DNA from 4 places in the Rhizobium sp. 1399 genome. Region 2 is predicted to be linked to each of the others. Evidence: predicted binding sites of a transcription regulator. Region 2 holds the regulator's gene; each other region holds the start of a gene.

Evidence for each region. Region 2 encodes LexA, which represses DNA repair genes until DNA is damaged. Its sites were predicted from a motif close to TGTTCNNNNTGTGTTCNG; they were not measured.
Region 1: the regulator LexA is predicted to act here: its motif matches at 1,420-1,437, upstream of J2X71_RS34925 (metallopeptidase family protein).
Region 3: the regulator LexA is predicted to act here: its motif matches at 2,131-2,148, upstream of J2X71_RS02105 (PA0069 family radical SAM protein).
Region 4: the regulator LexA is predicted to act here: its motif matches at 2,602-2,619, upstream of recA (recombinase RecA).

What each region holds. Positions count from the first base shown of each region.
Region 1 is NZ_JAVDSU010000019.1:22,871-27,079, forward strand. It holds gene J2X71_RS34915 (DNA polymerase Y family protein) at 1-543, opposite strand, end outside; gene J2X71_RS34920 (hypothetical protein) at 455-1,399, opposite strand; gene J2X71_RS34925 (metallopeptidase family protein) at 1,562-1,999, shown strand; gene J2X71_RS34930 (DUF1737 domain-containing protein) at 2,002-2,208, opposite strand; gene J2X71_RS34935 (CoA ester lyase) at 2,208-3,113, opposite strand; gene J2X71_RS34940 (hypothetical protein) at 3,227-3,457, shown strand; gene J2X71_RS34945 (glyoxalase/bleomycin resistance/extradiol dioxygenase family protein) at 3,567-3,986, shown strand; gene leuD (3-isopropylmalate dehydratase small subunit) at 4,122-4,209, shown strand, end outside.
Region 2 is NZ_JAVDSU010000018.1:38,984-43,192, forward strand. It holds gene J2X71_RS34270 (ComEC/Rec2 family competence protein) at 1-2,394, shown strand, start outside; gene lexA (transcriptional repressor LexA) at 2,375-3,100, opposite strand; gene J2X71_RS34280 (VOC family protein) at 3,296-4,183, shown strand; gene kdsA (3-deoxy-8-phosphooctulonate synthase) at 4,180-4,209, shown strand, end outside.
Region 3 is NZ_JAVDSU010000001.1:387,692-391,900, forward strand. It holds gene J2X71_RS02085 (4-(cytidine 5'-diphospho)-2-C-methyl-D-erythritol kinase) at 1-492, shown strand, start outside; gene moaB (molybdenum cofactor biosynthesis protein B) at 492-1,043, shown strand; gene J2X71_RS02095 (hypothetical protein) at 1,066-1,380, opposite strand; gene J2X71_RS02100 (glycosyltransferase family 2 protein) at 1,559-2,077, opposite strand; gene J2X71_RS02105 (PA0069 family radical SAM protein) at 2,216-3,373, shown strand; gene J2X71_RS02110 (ribonuclease HII) at 3,601-4,209, shown strand, end outside.
Region 4 is NZ_JAVDSU010000013.1:157,776-161,984, forward strand. It holds gene alaS (alanine--tRNA ligase) at 1-1,230, opposite strand, end outside; gene recA (recombinase RecA) at 1,384-2,475, opposite strand; gene J2X71_RS30805 (carbohydrate kinase family protein) at 2,705-3,649, shown strand; gene J2X71_RS30810 (pseudouridine-5'-phosphate glycosidase) at 3,680-4,209, shown strand, end outside.

The DNA of each region.
Region 1 (4,209 bases), on a different contig from region 2:
GGCCGCGACAGGCAGCGGCATCAGCATGCGCTCCATCTCTTCATCCTCCACGACGCCGCCCTGCCCGAAACGGGAGACTGCCCAGGAAAGACCCGGCGATGAGGAGATCGCACCCCGCACATCGAGCCCCATATGGAAGAGCCGGGACAGAATATCCTTGAGAAGCGCCACCTCACCGCCGAAGAGATGGGCGCAGCCGGTAATATCGAGAAACAGCCCGTCCTTGCCGTCGAGCGCGACCATCGGCGTATAGCGGTCGCACCAGTCGGCGATCCCTTCCAGTAACCGTCGATCGGCTGCTGGATCTTCCTCCAGGACATCAAGCGCCGGAAACATGGCGCGCGCTTCGGCAACGCCCTGCTCTTTCCGCAAGCCCAGCTTTTCGGCGAATTCGTCCAGCGCCGTCAGCCGCATGGCATTGTTGAGCTTGCCGGAACAGACGATCGGCGGCTTCTCAGGACGCCCTTTCGAGCGCCAGGACAGCCCCCATCGCTTGCGGGCGATGCGGTCCGTTGCCAGATGCGGAAAACTGAGCGCCAGAATGCGCTGACTGTTCGCCTGGAGGACGAGCGAAGCTTGGTTCGTCGACAGGGAAAAATTCGCGTTCATGAGGGTTCCACTCCAGAAGAAAGGAGAGCGGGGCCGGATTGCGGCTCTTCTCCAGCGTGAGACGGAAAATCGGATTGCCGATACTGACGGAAAGTTTTGATCCGTCCGGCAGCGGCCGCAGGCCCGACGGCGCCGGTTCGACATGCAGGCGGAAGGCGGCACTGCTTGCCTCCTCCTCTCCCGCTTGACGGACAAGAAAGAGTGGGCGGTGGACGGCGCGCGCCCTGAGGCTGAGTCTGCGACTTTCGGTCAGGCCGAAATGCAGGGGATTGCCGCGCACTTCGAAGACGACAGCCGAGAAGGCAGCACTTTCGATGGCCGCTTCCGCCAGCCAGAGCGCATCCTCCAGCTTGCGCGGCGCGGCATGGAAAAACCTTTCCGGCTTCAGCCCGAAATCCTTCAGCCCCGGAGCATAAGGACGACCCGCCTCCAGTGTGCCGACGGCATCACTGATCCAGAGCAGCGGCAGCAACCTGCCGGTATCCTCCTCCTGCTTCTGCAGTCGCGCCACAATGGCCATCGCCAGACCGCTTGCCGCCCCTGCATCACCGGAGCTCGCCGCGCGGAATTCGGTAATCGCATCGAGCTGAAGGCCGCCTTCCAAGGCGTCATCGAACGGTTCCACACCGAAAGGCAGGCGTGGCAGAATACACTCCTGCCGCCTCTCGTGTCCTTCCGCCAGAGCCTCCCGTTCCGCCGCGGCAAGCGCCGGCGCGGGTTTTCCCTCCAGTCGGGCAATGGTTTCGCGGAGCGCAAAAAGCCGCTCGCGCGCCAGGGCGGTCTGCGCCATGGCGTTCTCCCCACTCGTCTTGTTCCTGTTATGTTCTTATAGATTCCAGAGCTCTAATGAAGAGTCAATGATCATTTCATAAGAATTTATTCCTGCCTTTGATTCCGCACTCGAAAATCGGCGATAAAGGTTCTATATGGGCCGGCAAAGGAAGGAATACTTATGGCCCGCATAGACCAGAGCGATGATTGGCGGGACCGCCATGCGCCGACGATCAGCACCTTCGAGTCGCTGGCAATGGAGGCCTACAGTCATCTGCCGGACGAATTTCGTAAGCTGACGACCAATCTGACCATCGAAATCGAAGACTTCCCCGACGACGAAGTTTTTGAAGATATGGCGCTGGAAACGCCCTTTGACCTGCTGGGCCTTTTCGAGGGCCGCGGCATTTCGGAGCGCTTTACCGTGGAAACCGGCGAGATGCCGAACCGCATCCGCCTCTATCGCCGTCCGATCCTCGATTACTGGGCCGAAAACGACGAAACGCTGGGCGACATCATCACCCATGTGCTGATCCATGAGATCGGCCACCACTTCGGCCTCAGCGACGATGACATGGAACGCATCGAGGCAAGCGCCGAAGAGGCGGCAGAGCGTTAAGCTTACTGCTCGGACAGCTTCATGTCCGGGTGATAATCCTTGCCCTCGACCTCCTTGACGACGGCCTGGCCGCACTGCATCTGGCCGGTCGCAGCATTGAAGCCATAGGTGGGCGAGCCGGACAGCGACCAGCCCTTGTTCAGCGCCGCTGTTACCTTGTGGCAAAAGGAGGCGTCGTCGAGACCGGTCAGGAAGCGGTAGAGTTTCATCAGGCGGGCTTTCTTGCAGAAATCAGGCGAGCTTTATGGACCAGAGCTTCGGCCAGGACAAGATGCAGCCGCTCGATCATCCGCCCGTTCGCATTGATGACATTGAGCCCCTCGGTCGCCGGATCGGCGAAGGCGGCGATGATGGCCTCCGCCTCCGCAATCTCCTCCGCGTCAGGTCCGAAATGCGTGTTAGCGGCTGCAATCTGTGCCGGGTGGATCAGCATCTTGCCGGTAAAACCCATGGCGCGGCCCTGACCGCATTCGACATTGAAGCCTTCGCCATCCCGGAAATCGTTGAAGACGCTGTCAAGCGCATCGAGCCCATAGGCCTTGACCGCCAGAACGACCTGCATCAGCCAGGGCACGAGATAGGTCCGCCCCGACTGCGGCAAGACGCCCGTTTCCTTGCGCAGGTCGTTGAGGCCGACGACGAGGCAATCGAGCCGCGAGCCCGGCGTGCGGCCGGATTCGGCGATCGCTGCAGCATTCAGCACGCCACGCGGCGTCTCGATCATCGCCCAGATGCGCAACTCCTCCGGCGCATAGGCCTCGGCAAGCAGATCGCTGACAGCCATTACATCCTGTGGCTCATCCACCTTTGGAAGCAGAACGGCATCGGGCGAAAGCGCCTTGATCAGTTCCAAATCCGCCAGCCCGAATCCGGATGACAAAGAATTGATACGGATGATCCTTTCCTTGCCCTCAAGCAGCGGCCCGGCAAAAAAGGCCTTCAGATTGTCGCGCGCTTCCGCCTTCTTCTCGGGCGCGACGGAATCCTCCAGATCGAGAATAACCGCATCGCAATCAAGGGAATGGGTCTTTTCAAGCGCACGCGCATTGATGGCGGGTACGCTCAACACCGAGCGGCGCAGACGCAGGGAACGAAGAGGTGGTGTTCGGCTCATGGACCATTAGTGCCAAGCTTCGCAAAGCCCGGCAAGACAACAAAAAGCCATGCTTGGCTTGCAGAGAGGAAAAAGAAGGACCACATTCCTTTCCGTAGAAAGGTTTCAAACCAATGCAGAACATTCGCTCCATCTTCTTCATGCTTGCCGGCGCCACCGTTTTCGTGGCCATGCTGCTTCTCACCTTCTCGGTCACGCTCGCCGTTGGCGGCATCCTGACCGTGCTCATGGTCGGCCGCGCCCTTTCGATGAAGATGAAGCCCGCTCCCGTCCGCGCCCGCGCCGATGGTAAGCGCGAGATGCGCATCTGGAACGACGGCCGCGGCACGATCATCGATCTCTGATCATTTTCTCTGAAAATTCTGACCGACATTGTCGGCTCACGTTCCCATGCTACGTCCTTGAAGCAGCCAGGCATTCAGCCGGCACTTTAAAAACGAATGGAGGACGAGCATGGATGCGACGGAGAGCAACCAGACCAAGATGCCGCCGGTCAAGAACGGCCTGCTTCCCTATCTGACGGTCGACGGCGCGGTAAAGGCTGCGGAATTCTACAAGAAAGCTTTCGGCGCTGAAGAAGCCTATCTCGTGCCGGTCGACGAAAGCGGCCGGACGATGCACGTGCATCTCTATATCAATGGCAGCTCGCTCATGCTGTCGGATGCCTATCCGGAATATGGCCATGCCTTCAAAGGCCATGAGGGCTTCGCCATCCAGCTGGTGATCGACGATATCGATTTCTGGTGGAACCGCGCAGTGGCTGCCGGCGCCGAAGTCGTCATGCCGGTCGAACTGATGTTCTGGGGTGATCGCTACGGCCAGCTTCGTGATCCGTTCGGCGTGCTCTGGGGCCTGAATGCACCGTCCAAGTAAAGGGACACGCGTAATCGGCAGGCCACGCGAAACACCACGTGGCCTCCGTCAACGAAAGATTCTTCTTCATTTCGGCGGGAAACTGGAATAGATGCAAAATCAGAAAGTACGTTTTGCTGAAATGGAGCATAGGTCATGGATAAATTCGTGAAGCTCACGGGCGTTGCAGCCCCTCTGCCGGTCGTCAACATCGACACCGACATGATCATTCCGAAGGACTATC
Region 2 (4,209 bases):
CAATCCATTGATGAAAAGATGGATTTTGCTGGCATTGCCCCGCGCGCCATTGTGACGCAATCGGCTCGGACCCAGGTTGCGATCCCATTTCGATGGCGATTGGTGACTGTTGCGAACCGATACGTCGGGTCGTCGATGCGTATGGCCACCGAAGAGGCCGGCCACGGTCTCCTCATCCTCTTCTCTCCGGTCTTCCTTGGTGCAGGTGCCGCGACCTGGTTTCTTGCGGCCTCGGACTTTCCGGCCGTGTCGCTCGGTCTCTGCCTGCTTGTTCTCCTTATTGCCGTTGCGCTCTGCGGTTATGCCCGGACGAAACTGCAGGCGACGCTGCTTGCTCTACTTCTTTTTGCCGGTGGAATGCTCTCCGCGCAGATCGAAACATGGCGGGCAAAGACCCTGATCCTCGATTCAGCCGTAACGACAACGGTGACCGGCCGGATCGAACGCCGAGAAGGCGATGGCCAAGGGCGCTGGCGTTATATTCTTGACGTCACCGGTACGGATGCTCCTGAGATCAAGCGTCCGCCCGAACGCATCTCCGTGCTGGTCCGCGGAGCCACCCAGCCGTTCGAACTCGGCGACGTCATCGAGGGCAGGGCGCGTCTCACGCCTCCGGCGGGACCGGCGCTCCCCCACCTCAATGATTTTGCCTTCAGTGCCTATTTTAACGGCATTGGTGCCAACGGCTTCTTCTACGGAGCACCGAAGAGGGTTGCGGAACAGCCGGAGCGAGCGAGTTTGGTCGGTGAGGCCATTCTGGAGTCGCTCTACCGCCTGAGAAGCGGCATCGGCGATCGGATCCGCTCCACACTACCAGGCGACACCGGCGCCTTTGCCGCCTCCCTTGTCACGGACGAGAGACGGGCGATCTCGGATGAAACGACGGAGGCGCTGCGGCAGTCCGGCCTTGCGCATATCATCGCGATCTCCGGCCTCAACATGGCGCTTTCCGCTGGCATCTTCTTTGTCGGGCTGCGCGTCATTCTCAGCCTTTTTCCCGGCATTGCCCAGGCGTGGCCAACCAAGAAGATCGCGGCGGCCGGTGCGCTTGCTGCGGTGACGGCCTACTATTTGATCTCGGGTTTTGCCGTTTCCGCCGAACGTGCCTTCATCATGATGGCGATTATGCTGGTTGCGGTCTTCTTCGACCGGCCGTCGATCAGTCTCAGAAACGTGGCGCTATCCGCTCTCGTGATCCTCGCGGTCTCGCCATCGGAGGTGCTGGGGCCGAGTTTCCAGATGTCCTTTGCCGCAACACTTGCACTGGTCGCCGGCTACGACCTCTGGAAGGGGCGGCCGATGCGGGAGAATGCCTTTGCCAAGCTGCCGATCATGAAGCCCTTCTTCATGGTTGGTGGCTTCTTCGGTGGCGTTTTCCTGACGTCGCTGATCGGTGGTTTCTCGACGGCGCTGTTTTCGATCGAGCATTTCCACCGGCTGACTGCCTATGGCCTGCCGGCAAATCTCGCGGCCATGCCGGTCATCACCTTCATCGTCATGCCGGCCGGGATGCTGGCAATGCTGCTGATGCCGTTTGGTCTGGACGGCTGGCTATGGCCGGTGGCAGGCTTCGGGCTTGATCTGGTGATCACCATCGCAAAGGCAGTAGCGGGGTGGGGCGGCAACATAGATGTAGGCCGCTTGCCCGGCTGGTATTTCCCGACCGCCGTTTTCGGATTTCTGCTGCTGACCCTGCTCAGAACCCGGCTGCGGCACATGGGAACGGCAATTGTCGCGGTCTCGACGCTCGCTGTTGTTCTTCTTCCATCGGAGGCGATGCCCGATATCGCTATCTCCGAAGATGGCGGCCTGGTCGCTATAGTCGATGGAGAGGCGATGGCTTCGAACCGTGAAAAGCCGCCCGCCTTCATCTTCGAACAATGGCAGAGGGCCCTTGCCGTCGAAGAGCATCAGAAGCCGGTTATGCTTCAAGCTGCCAAGGCGCCCACTGCGCCTGATGGTCAAAGACTGCAACTGTCACCCGACCAACAGAATGAAGCCAGAGAGGCAATGAGACAGGCAGTCGCCATTAGCCCGCCGTCACGCTTCTCCTGCCTGAAGGGCGCCTGGTGCACCACTTTGCTCGTCAATGGGAAGAAACTGACCGTCATCGAAAATGCTGCCTATCTCGGACCAGCCTGCGATACGGCCGACATTGTCGTGACCCCCGTCCGATTGCGCTTCGACCGCTGTCGTTCCGGCGCGCTGCTCTTTACCGGCGAGACGCTGCGCAAGACAGGTTCTGTCGAACTTCGATTCACCGATAAGGGAGTTGAGGTCGCAACCGCATTCGACACATTGGGGCGACCCTGGATGCGCCACCGCGCCTATGATTGGCGCAGTAACACATTCGCAGACGCCAATCTGTCACCGGTCAGTGATAGCGGCGAATGAGGCCGACGAGCTTGCCCTGGACCTTGACGCGATCCGGCGGAAAGATGCGGGTCTCGTAAGCAGGGTTTGCTGCCTCGAGCGCAATCGATGCGCCCTTGCGGCGGAAACGCTTGAGCGTTGCTTCCTCGTCATCGACGAGCGCGACGACGATATCACCCGGATTGGCTGTGCTGCCATTGCGGATGATGACCGTGTCGCCATCGAAGATGCCGGCTTCGATCATCGAGTCGCCGCGAACTTCCAGCGCATAATGTTCACCGGAGCCAAGCATATCGGCGGGAACGGTGATGTCATGCGTATTGTTCTGGATTGCCGAGATCGGAACACCGGCGGCGATGCGGCCCATGACAGGAACGGAGACCGCATTGCCGTTATCGGCAGCGGGTGCTGGCTTCGCCGAGGCAGGAGGCGCCACGGGCTGGGGCTTGCCGAGGCTGCCCTCGATGACGCTCGGTGAAAAGCCGCGCCGAGGCTGCAGGCTTGGGCTGTAGGCTTCCGGCAGTTTGATGACTTCGAGCGCGCGCGCCCGGTTCGGAAGCCGGCGAATGAAGCCGCGTTCTTCGAGCGCCGTGATCAGCCGGTGAATACCGGATTTCGAGGCCAGATCCAGTGCGTCCTTCATCTCGTCGAAAGACGGTGGAACGCCTGACTCCTTCATCCTTTCATGAATGAAAAGAAGGAGTTCCTGTTGTTTGCGCGTGAGCATGGCGTCTCCCCAGTCTTGAAACAAATCCAGAACGGACACTATATGTTCCATATGTGTTCCGCAAGTAGCTAAATTTTCGTAAAACTTCTGTTCAATCTGTCGAGAATTTGATTTTTATCGCCCTTAGGCCTGTCTGGCCTTGTTTCACGAGACCTGCTGAAGCACATCTCCTTGTCACTGCTGGGAGAAGAACCGATGAGCCAAGACACGCTTCCGATCGATCATCTCGTTTTGCCGGTTACCGATATCGACCTAGCCCGCGAAAGGCTGGGCAAGCTGGGCTTTACCGTCGCGCCTGATGCCCGCCATCCCTTCGGCACGGAGAATGCCTGTGTTTTCTTTGCCGACAAAACCTATATCGAGCCGCTCGGTGTCGCGAGCGTCGAGGAGAGCGAGGTGACGGCACGTGAGGGCAATGTCTTCACGGCTCGCGATCAGGCTTTCCGCTTCCGCTGCGGCAGCGAGGGACTGTCCGCCATCGCCTTCGCCACCGCGGATGCAAAGCACGAACATGCTCGATTCGTGAAGGGCAGCATCAGTGCCGGTTCTGTGCTGCAGTTCGAACGCCCTGTGAAAATGCCGGATGGCACGGAGAGCATTGCCGGCTTCCGGCTCGCCTTCGCTGCCGACCTCCGGGCACCGGATTTCTTTCTCTTCGCTGTCGAGCGCATCAACCCGCTTCCTGCCGACCGCAACGTGCTGGAGACCCACGCCAATGGCGTGACAGGCATTGCCGAGATCGCGCTCGCAGCCCCCGAGCCGACAGCCTTCGGCGACTTCGTTCGCTCGGCGGCAAAAGCCGCTTCTGCTGGCGATACGAGTTTCGGGCTGGAGGTGCTTACCGGAAACGCAAAGATCAGCCTGATGACCCCGCAGGGGCTGGAGGCCTATTTCGATCTGGCGACGCCGGATATCGATCGCGGCCTGCGCGGCCGGGCAATCCTCTTTGCGGTTGGCGATCTGGCCGTGACAGAAGCGCATTTGGCTGCTAACGGGGTGACCTATACACGCAAGGGCAACCGTATTCTGGTGAAGCCCGCGCCCGGTCAGGGCGTGCTCTTCGCTTTCGAGGAAACATCATGAGCTCTACTACGAACTCCGTTGTGACG
Region 3 (4,209 bases), on a different contig from region 2:
ACGCTTCCCGCTGAGACCGTTGCCGCCCTCGCGCTGAAGCTTGGGGCCGACGTGCCGATGTGCCTGAAAAGTACACCGCTGATCGCACGCGGTATCGGCGAAAAGATAGAGACGGCAGATGCCCTGCCCTCCTTCGCCATGGTGCTTGCCAATCCGCTGAAAGGCGTTTCCACGCCCGAGATCTTCCGGCGGCTTGTCACCAAGAATAATCCTCCGCTGGTCCTGAAGAAGACACCGCACTGGATGGAAGCCATACGGGCGACACGCAATGATCTTGAGATGCCGGCGCGGGAGCTGGTTCCCGAAATCGCCGAGATTTCAGACATGCTCGCGGCAGAAGGCGCGCTTTTCACCCGCATGTCCGGCTCTGGCGCGACCTGCTTCGGCATCTTCGAGACACCCGTTGCTGCGCTGCGCGCCGCTGAGCGTCTTCACGCGGGCCGCCCGGACTGGTATTTCCAGTCGACGGAGACTTTCGCAGGAGGTGCATGATGGCAGGCCTGGACGAAAAACGAGCTTTTATCCCCCTCGGCATTGCGGTTCTGACCGTTTCGGATACGCGCAAGCTGGCGGACGACAAGTCCGGCGACACGCTGGTGGCACGGATTGCGGAAGCCGGACATCAGCTGATCGACCGCGACATCGTGCCTGACGACCGCGAGAGGATCACCGCGCGCGTGCGCGCCTGGACTGAAGCCAAGGAGATCGACGTCGTCATCACCACGGGCGGGACCGGCTTCACCGGCCGCGACGTGACGCCCGACGCACTAGAACAGCTCTTCGAAAAGCGGATGGACGGGTTTTCGGCCGTGTTCCACCGCATTTCCTACGACAAGATCGGCACCTCTACGATCCAGTCCCGCGCTACGGCAGGTGTTGCCAACGCCACCTTCATCTTCGTGTTGCCGGGCTCGCCCGGCGCCTGCAAAGATGCGTGGGACGGTATCTTGAAGGCGCAGCTCGACTATCGCCATATGCCCTGCAATTTCGTGGAGATCATGCCGCGGCTGGACGAACACCTCAAGCGCGGCGCGACGAAATAGACTGCCTACAACAGCAGCATCGCTATGTCGCGAGGCCCGGCAGGGCGGGCATCGTTTCCCAGCTATCACCGGACAGCAGCACGCAGCTTATCCCGTGAACGTCCGTGACGACGAGCGTCCAGGTGCCGCTTTCGGCGGCATAGACTTCGAGAATGGCGTTCTGGTTAATCAGTCCGACTGCAGTGAGCTTTTCACCAAAGTTGCTGTCCAGGAAATTGACGATCTCGGATCGGCCTGCGCAACTGCGCATCATCTGCGATGCTGCCGGATGCGGATGCGCGATCACCAATGTCGTCAATATGACGGCCAGCAGGCCGTGGACCATATTGCGTAGCATGACGCACCTCCTTTCGCCGGAAACCCGGCAGAAGAGGAGATTCTCGCTGACCTGTTCTGCCGTTCACCGGCATTCCATGGCCATCCGTTACGAAGCGAGGCGCTTCGGTGGCGCCATACCCGAATTATAGCGCGAAATCCTATTGGGCGCCATCTTTTCGCAATGTCGAAGAGTGCAGCTATCGTGCGGCGCGGGCGACCCAGGAGGGAATCAATTCGCTGGAGAGTTGGCGCGGCTTCTGCGCCTTGACGAATTCGGTAAGGCGCATGCCGCTCTTTGCAGCTGAAATGGCGAGTTTCTTCGGCATGAGCAGACCGAGTTCCAGTGGTGGCCTGGCACGGCCGACGCGCTGGAAAAAGGGGCGTCGATAGCCGCGCGAGGCGGTGAAGCGCGCAGGCACCTTATTCAAGGCTACGTATTCCGCGACTTCGTCGATCCAGCCTGCCTGCGGTCTTGCGCCCGGTTCGACGAAGAGCAGCCATTCACCGCGAGCGGAACGGATGATGTCCTTGATATCCCACTGCGAATGGAAACGGCAGCCGGCGGCATCCGCCACCCGCGAGGTGCCGTCGCGGGAGCCGTGATCGAGCACGACCACGTCGCTGACGAGGCCCTCGACGGCGCCCGCCACCAATACCGATAGAGTCTGGGCCAGCTCAGGTTCCTGATCCTGGCATTCAAGAACGACAGTCAACATTGCCTGTTTATAGAGCGCCGCACAAAATTTTGCCAGCACCACTTTCCCCACTTTGTTCTTGCATTGTTCTCTTTTTGCGGATAGGAATATAATCATTAAAACGAGCGGGATCGAGCGTTTCCGCCGCTGGAGAATCCGATGAGACCACAGTCCCTTGCAGGGCAGGCCGCATTTGCGCCTGCCAATACGGCAGATATTGCCGACGCGATGATCGCGGCCTCGGGGCTGCGCATCGAGGTTGACCGGCGGCGTGGCCGCGGTGCGGGGCTTAATCCCAGCGGCCGCTTCGAGTCAACGCAGCGCGAGACCTTCGATGATGGCTGGCAGACGCTCGAGGAACTGCCGCCCTTCAAGACGGATGTGCAGATCGAGAAGCCGCGCACGGCGATCACCCGCAACGAGTCCCCCGACCTTTCCTTCGATCGGTCGATCAATCCCTATCGCGGCTGCGAGCATGGCTGCATCTATTGTTTCGCCCGGCCGACGCATGCCTATATGGGCCTCTCGGCGGGACTGGATTTCGAAAGCAAGCTGTTTGCCAAGCCGGACGCGCCGAAGCTTCTGGAGCGCGAGCTCGCCAAGCCTGGCTACAAGGTCCGCGTCATCGCGATCGGCACCAACACCGATCCCTACCAGCCGATCGAGAAGGAATGGCGCATCATGCGGCAGATCCTCGAAGTGCTGAACAAGGCGAACCACCCCGTTGCGATCGTCACCAAGTCGGCGATGATCCTGCGCGATCTCGATATCCTCACCGAGATGGCGGCGAAGAACATCGTGCGTGTCGGCATTTCGGTTACGACGCTCGACCGCAAGCTCGCGCGGCTGATGGAACCACGCGCCTCGACGCCGACGCGCAGGCTGGAGGCGGTCCGCGGGCTTTCCGAGGCCGGTGTGCGCACGTCAGTGATGGCGGCGCCGATCATCCCGGCGCTCAACGATCACGAGCTGGAGCGCATTCTGGATGCCGCGAAGGCGGCAGGCGCAGAAGAGGCAAGCTATGTGCTGCTGCGGCTGCCGCTGGAGGTGAGCCCGCTGTTCCGCGACTGGCTGCTGCAGAACTATCCTGACCGTTATCGCCACGTCATGTCGCTGGTGCGCTCAATGCGCGGCGGTAAGGATTATGATGCCGAGTTCGGCAAGCGCATGAAGGGCGCCGGGCCTTACGCCTGGCAGATCGCCCGCCGCTTCGAGATGGCAGCAAAGCGGTTGGGGCTAACTAGGCGAAGCCTTGCCCTGCGCGACGATCTCTTCGTACCGCCAAATGGCAGCGGCGTGCAACTTTCGTTGCTCTGACTGGTTGTTTTACGCAATTCCGGACGCAAAGCCGCTGCGCACTTTTGATGGAATTGCTTTTGTTAACGAGCTTGCGTGAGGCGTGAAGAAGACCTGCCCTGCGTCTTCTGTCTTGCGCAATTCCTGCGGATGGCCCTGACCGCACCATCCGCCGGACCGCCCCCGGTCGTCGCCGCCCTGATCCGGGGGCTTGCAGGAAATCGGGTTGGCGTGCGAGTTTCAACCGCATGAAACGTCGCACGTCACCCGATTCTCCTCTGCTCTTTGAAGAGGTACCCCTCGTGCCGGATTTCCGGCTGGAGCTGAAAGCCCGCAAGGCTGGCCACTGGCCTGTCGCGGGCGCCGACGAGGCAGGGCGCGGACCGCTTGCAGGCCCTGTCGTGGCTGCAGCCGTGATCCTCGATCCCAAGCGCATTCCCGAGGGCCTCAACGATTCCAAGCAGCTTTCGGCGCAGAGACGCGAGGAGCTGTTCGTCCAAATTCTTGCGACCGCCACAGTCTCCATCGCCTCGTCCAGTTCCACACGCATCGACGAAACCGATATCCGCAAAGCAAGCCTCGACGCCATGCGCCGCGCAATCTGCGGCCTTTCCATCCCGGCAAGCTATGTGCTGACGGACGGACTGGACGTGCCTGTTGGCCTCGACTGCCCCGGGCAGGCCGTGGTGAAGGGTGACGCGCGATCCGTTTCTATCGCCGCCGCCTCCATAGTGGCGAAGGTGACGCGCGACCGAATGATGGCGCGCGCGCATCTGGTGTTTCCCGAATATGGTTTTGCCGCTCATGTCGGATATGGCACAGCACAGCATCGCTCCGGCATCGAGAAGCACGGGCCG
Region 4 (4,209 bases), on a different contig from region 2:
GCCGATTTCGCGGGCGCGCAGCGCATCCTGCGTCAGGTCGAGTGGGAAGCCGTAGGTGTCGTAGAGCTTGAAGGCGGTCTCGCCATCCAGCATGTCGCCCTTGGAAAGGTCGGTGGTCGCGTCTGACAGAAGGGACAGGCCACGCTCCAGCGTCTTGCGGAAGCGGTTTTCCTCGAGCTTCAGCGTTTCGGAAATCAGCGCCTCGGCGCGCACCAGTTCCGGATAGGCGCGGCCCATCTCCTGCACCAGCGTCGGCAGCAGCTTGTACATCAGCGGTTCCTTGGCGCCGAGGAGCTGCGCATGGCGCATGGCGCGGCGCATGATACGGCGCAGCACATAGCCGCGGCCTTCATTCGATGGCAGCACGCCATCGGCGATCAGGAAAGCCGAGGAGCGCAGGTGGTCGGCAATGACGCGGTGGCTGGCGCTGCCCTCTGCCTTCGCACCCATCGTATCCTCGATGGTGCCGATCAGCGTGCGGAAGAGGTCGGTGTCGAACACGCTCTGCACGCCCTGCAGAACGGCAGCCATGCGCTCCAGACCCATGCCTGTATCAATCGACGGGCGCGGCAGCGGGTTGCGAACGCCGGGCTCGGTCTGCTCGAACTGCATGAAGACGAGGTTCCAGAATTCCAGGAACCGGTCGCCATCTTCTTCCGGCGAGCCGGGAGGGCCGCCCCAGACATTCTCGCCCTGGTCGATGAAGATTTCCGAGCACGGGCCGCAGGGGCCGGTATCGCCCATCTGCCAGAAATTGTCAGAGGTCGGGATGCGAATGATCTTGTCGTCGGAAAAACCGGCAATCTTCTTCCACAGCGTCGCGGCTTCCTCGTCCTCGGAATAGACCGTCACCAGCAGGCGGTTCTTCGGAAGGTCGAAGCCTTCGGTGACCAGCTTCCAGGCAAGCTCGATGGCGTTCTCCTTGAAATAATCGCCGAAGGAGAAGTTGCCGAGCATTTCGAAGAAGGTCAGGTGGCGCGCAGTATAGCCGACATTGTCCAGATCGTTATGCTTGCCGCCGGCGCGCACGCACTTCTGCGAGGTCGTTGCCGTCGAATAGGGACGCTTTTCCAAGCCGGTAAAAACGTTCTTGAACTGTACCATGCCGGCATTGGTGAACATCAGCGTCGGGTCATTGCGCGGCACGAGCGGGCTCGATGGAACGACCTCATGGCCGTTCTTCTTGAAGTAGTCGAGGAAGGTCGACCGGATATCGTTTACACCGCTCATTTCATGCCCTTCGATGCTGCCAGCAGGCAGGTAAAATTAAATCCATCGGCTTTTATCGTTCGACCTTGCCACTGTCCAGCAAACAAACAAAACCGGCCGCATTCTCGTGAGAGAACGCGGCCGGTACTGAATTGCCTCAGCGGTCAGGGCGAATTACATGTCGCCGGCATCACCTGCGTCGTCGCCGGCATCAGGGCCGCCGTTCTGCAGGAAGCGGTCGGCAATCAGGCCGGCGTTCTGGCGCAGCCCCGTCTCAATCTCGCGGGCGAGATCCGGATTGTCACGCAGGAAGATCTTGGCGTTTTCGCGGCCCTGGCCGAGGCGCTGGCTGTTATAGGAGAACCAGGCGCCCGACTTCTCGACGATGCCGGCCTTGACGCCGAGGTCGATGAGTTCGCCAGTCTTGGAGACACCTTCGCCATACATGATGTCGAATTCGACCTGCTTGAAGGGAGGCGCCATCTTGTTCTTGACGACCTTGACGCGCGTCTGGTTGCCGATCACCTCTTCGCGCTCCTTGACCTGGCCAATGCGGCGGATGTCGAGGCGGACGGAGGCATAGAACTTGAGCGCGTTACCACCCGTCGTCGTTTCCGGCGAACCGAACATGACGCCGATCTTCATACGGATCTGGTTGATGAAGATGACCATCGTGTTCGACTTGGAGATCGAAGCCGTCAGCTTGCGCAGCGCCTGGCTCATCAGGCGGGCCTGCAGGCCCGGCAGGCTGTCGCCCATTTCACCTTCGATTTCGGCGCGCGGCGTCAGCGCGGCGACCGAGTCGACGACGAGAACGTCAATGGCGCCGGAGCGCACCAGCGTATCGGTGATTTCAAGCGCTTGCTCGCCGGTGTCGGGCTGGGAGATCAGGAGGTTCTGCAGATCGACGCCGAGCTTGCGGGCATAGACAGGATCGAGAGCGTGTTCGGCGTCGACGAAGGCGCAGATGCCGCCCTTCTTCTGCGCTTCGGCAATGGTCTGCAGCGCGAGCGTCGTTTTACCAGAACTTTCCGGACCGTAGATTTCGATGATACGGCCCTTCGGCAGGCCGCCGATGCCGAGCGCGATATCGAGGCTGAGCGAACCCGTAGAAACCGTTTCGATCTCGACGATACTCTCGTTCGAGCCGAGTTTCATGATCGAGCCCTTGCCGAACGACCGCTCGATCTGTGAGAGTGCCGCTTCGAGCGCCTTGCTTTTGTCCACCGATTTGTCCTCTACGAGCCGCAATGAATTCTGAGACATTCGATCCACCTTTAGGTTATTGACGCTGCTCAAGCAATGTCGCCGCTGATGCGAAGTTTGTACCTGATTTGTTCTTATTTCGCAATAGGGTTGCAAATAATTGAAAGAAAAAGGTAAAACGGCCTGTGTTCTATTTTTGTTTTATCGATGCAAAGCAACGCCTTAGTGTGCCGCCTGCGCTGAACGCCGGCGTTCTTGCCGCTATTCGATTCGTCTGGGAGCAGCAGAAATGAGCGGCAAGATTCTCGTTCTCGGCGGCGCCCATATCGATCGCCGCGGCCGCATTGCTGGCGAGACGGCGCCAGGCGCCAGCAATCCAGGCACATGGTTCGAGGAACCGGGCGGCGGCGGCTTCAATGCAGCCCGGAATCTGGCGCGCCTCGGCTTCGACGTGACGATGATTTCGCCGCGCGGTGGTGACCCGATCGGCGAGATGGTGAGCGAAGCGGCCGACTTTGCGGGTATAGACGACCGCCCCTTCGTCTTCCTCGATCGCAAGACGCCGAGCTACACGGCGATCATCGAGAAGGACGGCAATCTGGTCATCGCGCTGGCGGACATGGAGCTTTACCGCTTCTTCGTGCCGCGGCGGCTGTCGATCCGCTGGGTGCGCGACGCCTTTGCCGCCACCGATTTCATTCTCTTCGACGCCAACCTGCCGGAGGAAACGGCGGCCGCGATCGTCGCAAGGGCAAAGGCGCTCGGCAAGCCGGTGGCGGCTATTGCCATTTCGCCGGCCAAGGTGGTGCGCCTCCTGCCCTGCCTCGAAGACATCGACTACCTTTTTCTCAACGAGGCCGAGGCTGCGGCGCTCATCGGTCTGCGGCCGGAAGATGCCGACGCATGGCCGTCCCTGCTCGCTGACATCGGCGTCACCGGTGCGGTCGTCACCCGTGGCAAGCGCGAGCTTGTCGCCTTCAAGGATGGCCGTGCGCTCGTCCTGCAGCCGCCGATTTCGGAGACAGTGGCCGATGTCACGGGGGCTGGAGATTCGCTGGCAGCCGGCACGCTCTCGGCCCTCATGCTCGGCCTGCCGCTGGAAGAGGCGGTTCGCCATGGCACGGCGGCAGCCGCCCTCACCGTCCAGTCGAGGCACGCCGTGAACGAAAATCTTTCACCCGAACTGCTGCGCAACATGCTTTCGCTTGTCCCGGCGGCGAGAATTCTGCAATGAAGCGGCAACACCGATAAACGGATACGGATCATGACCAAACCCTTCTCGCCCCTGCTGCCGATCTCCTACTCGAAGGAAGTGGCCGCCGCCAAGCAGCGCGGCGCCCCGATCGTGGCACTCGAATCGACCATCATCACCCATGGCATGCCCTACCCCGGCAATATCGAGATGGCGCGTAGCGTCGAATCGATCATCCGTGATCAGGGTGCGGTCCCCGCCACCATCGCCGTCATCCACGGCACGCTGCATATCGGCCTCGAACCCGCTGAGCTGGAGCAGCTCGCCAAGGCAAAGGACGTCATGAAGGTATCGCGCGCCGATATTGCCTTCTCGATCGCCGAACGTCGCACGGGTGCGACGACGGTTGCGGCGACGATGATTGCGGCGGCGCGTGCCGGCATCAAGGTGTTTGCAACCGGCGGCATCGGCGGCGTCCATCGCGGCGCGGAAGAAACGTTCGATATCTCGGCCGACCTCGAAGAACTCGCCCGCACCGGCGTCATCGTCGTCTGCGCCGGCGCCAAGGCGATCCTCGATATTCCGAAGACGCTGGAAGTGCT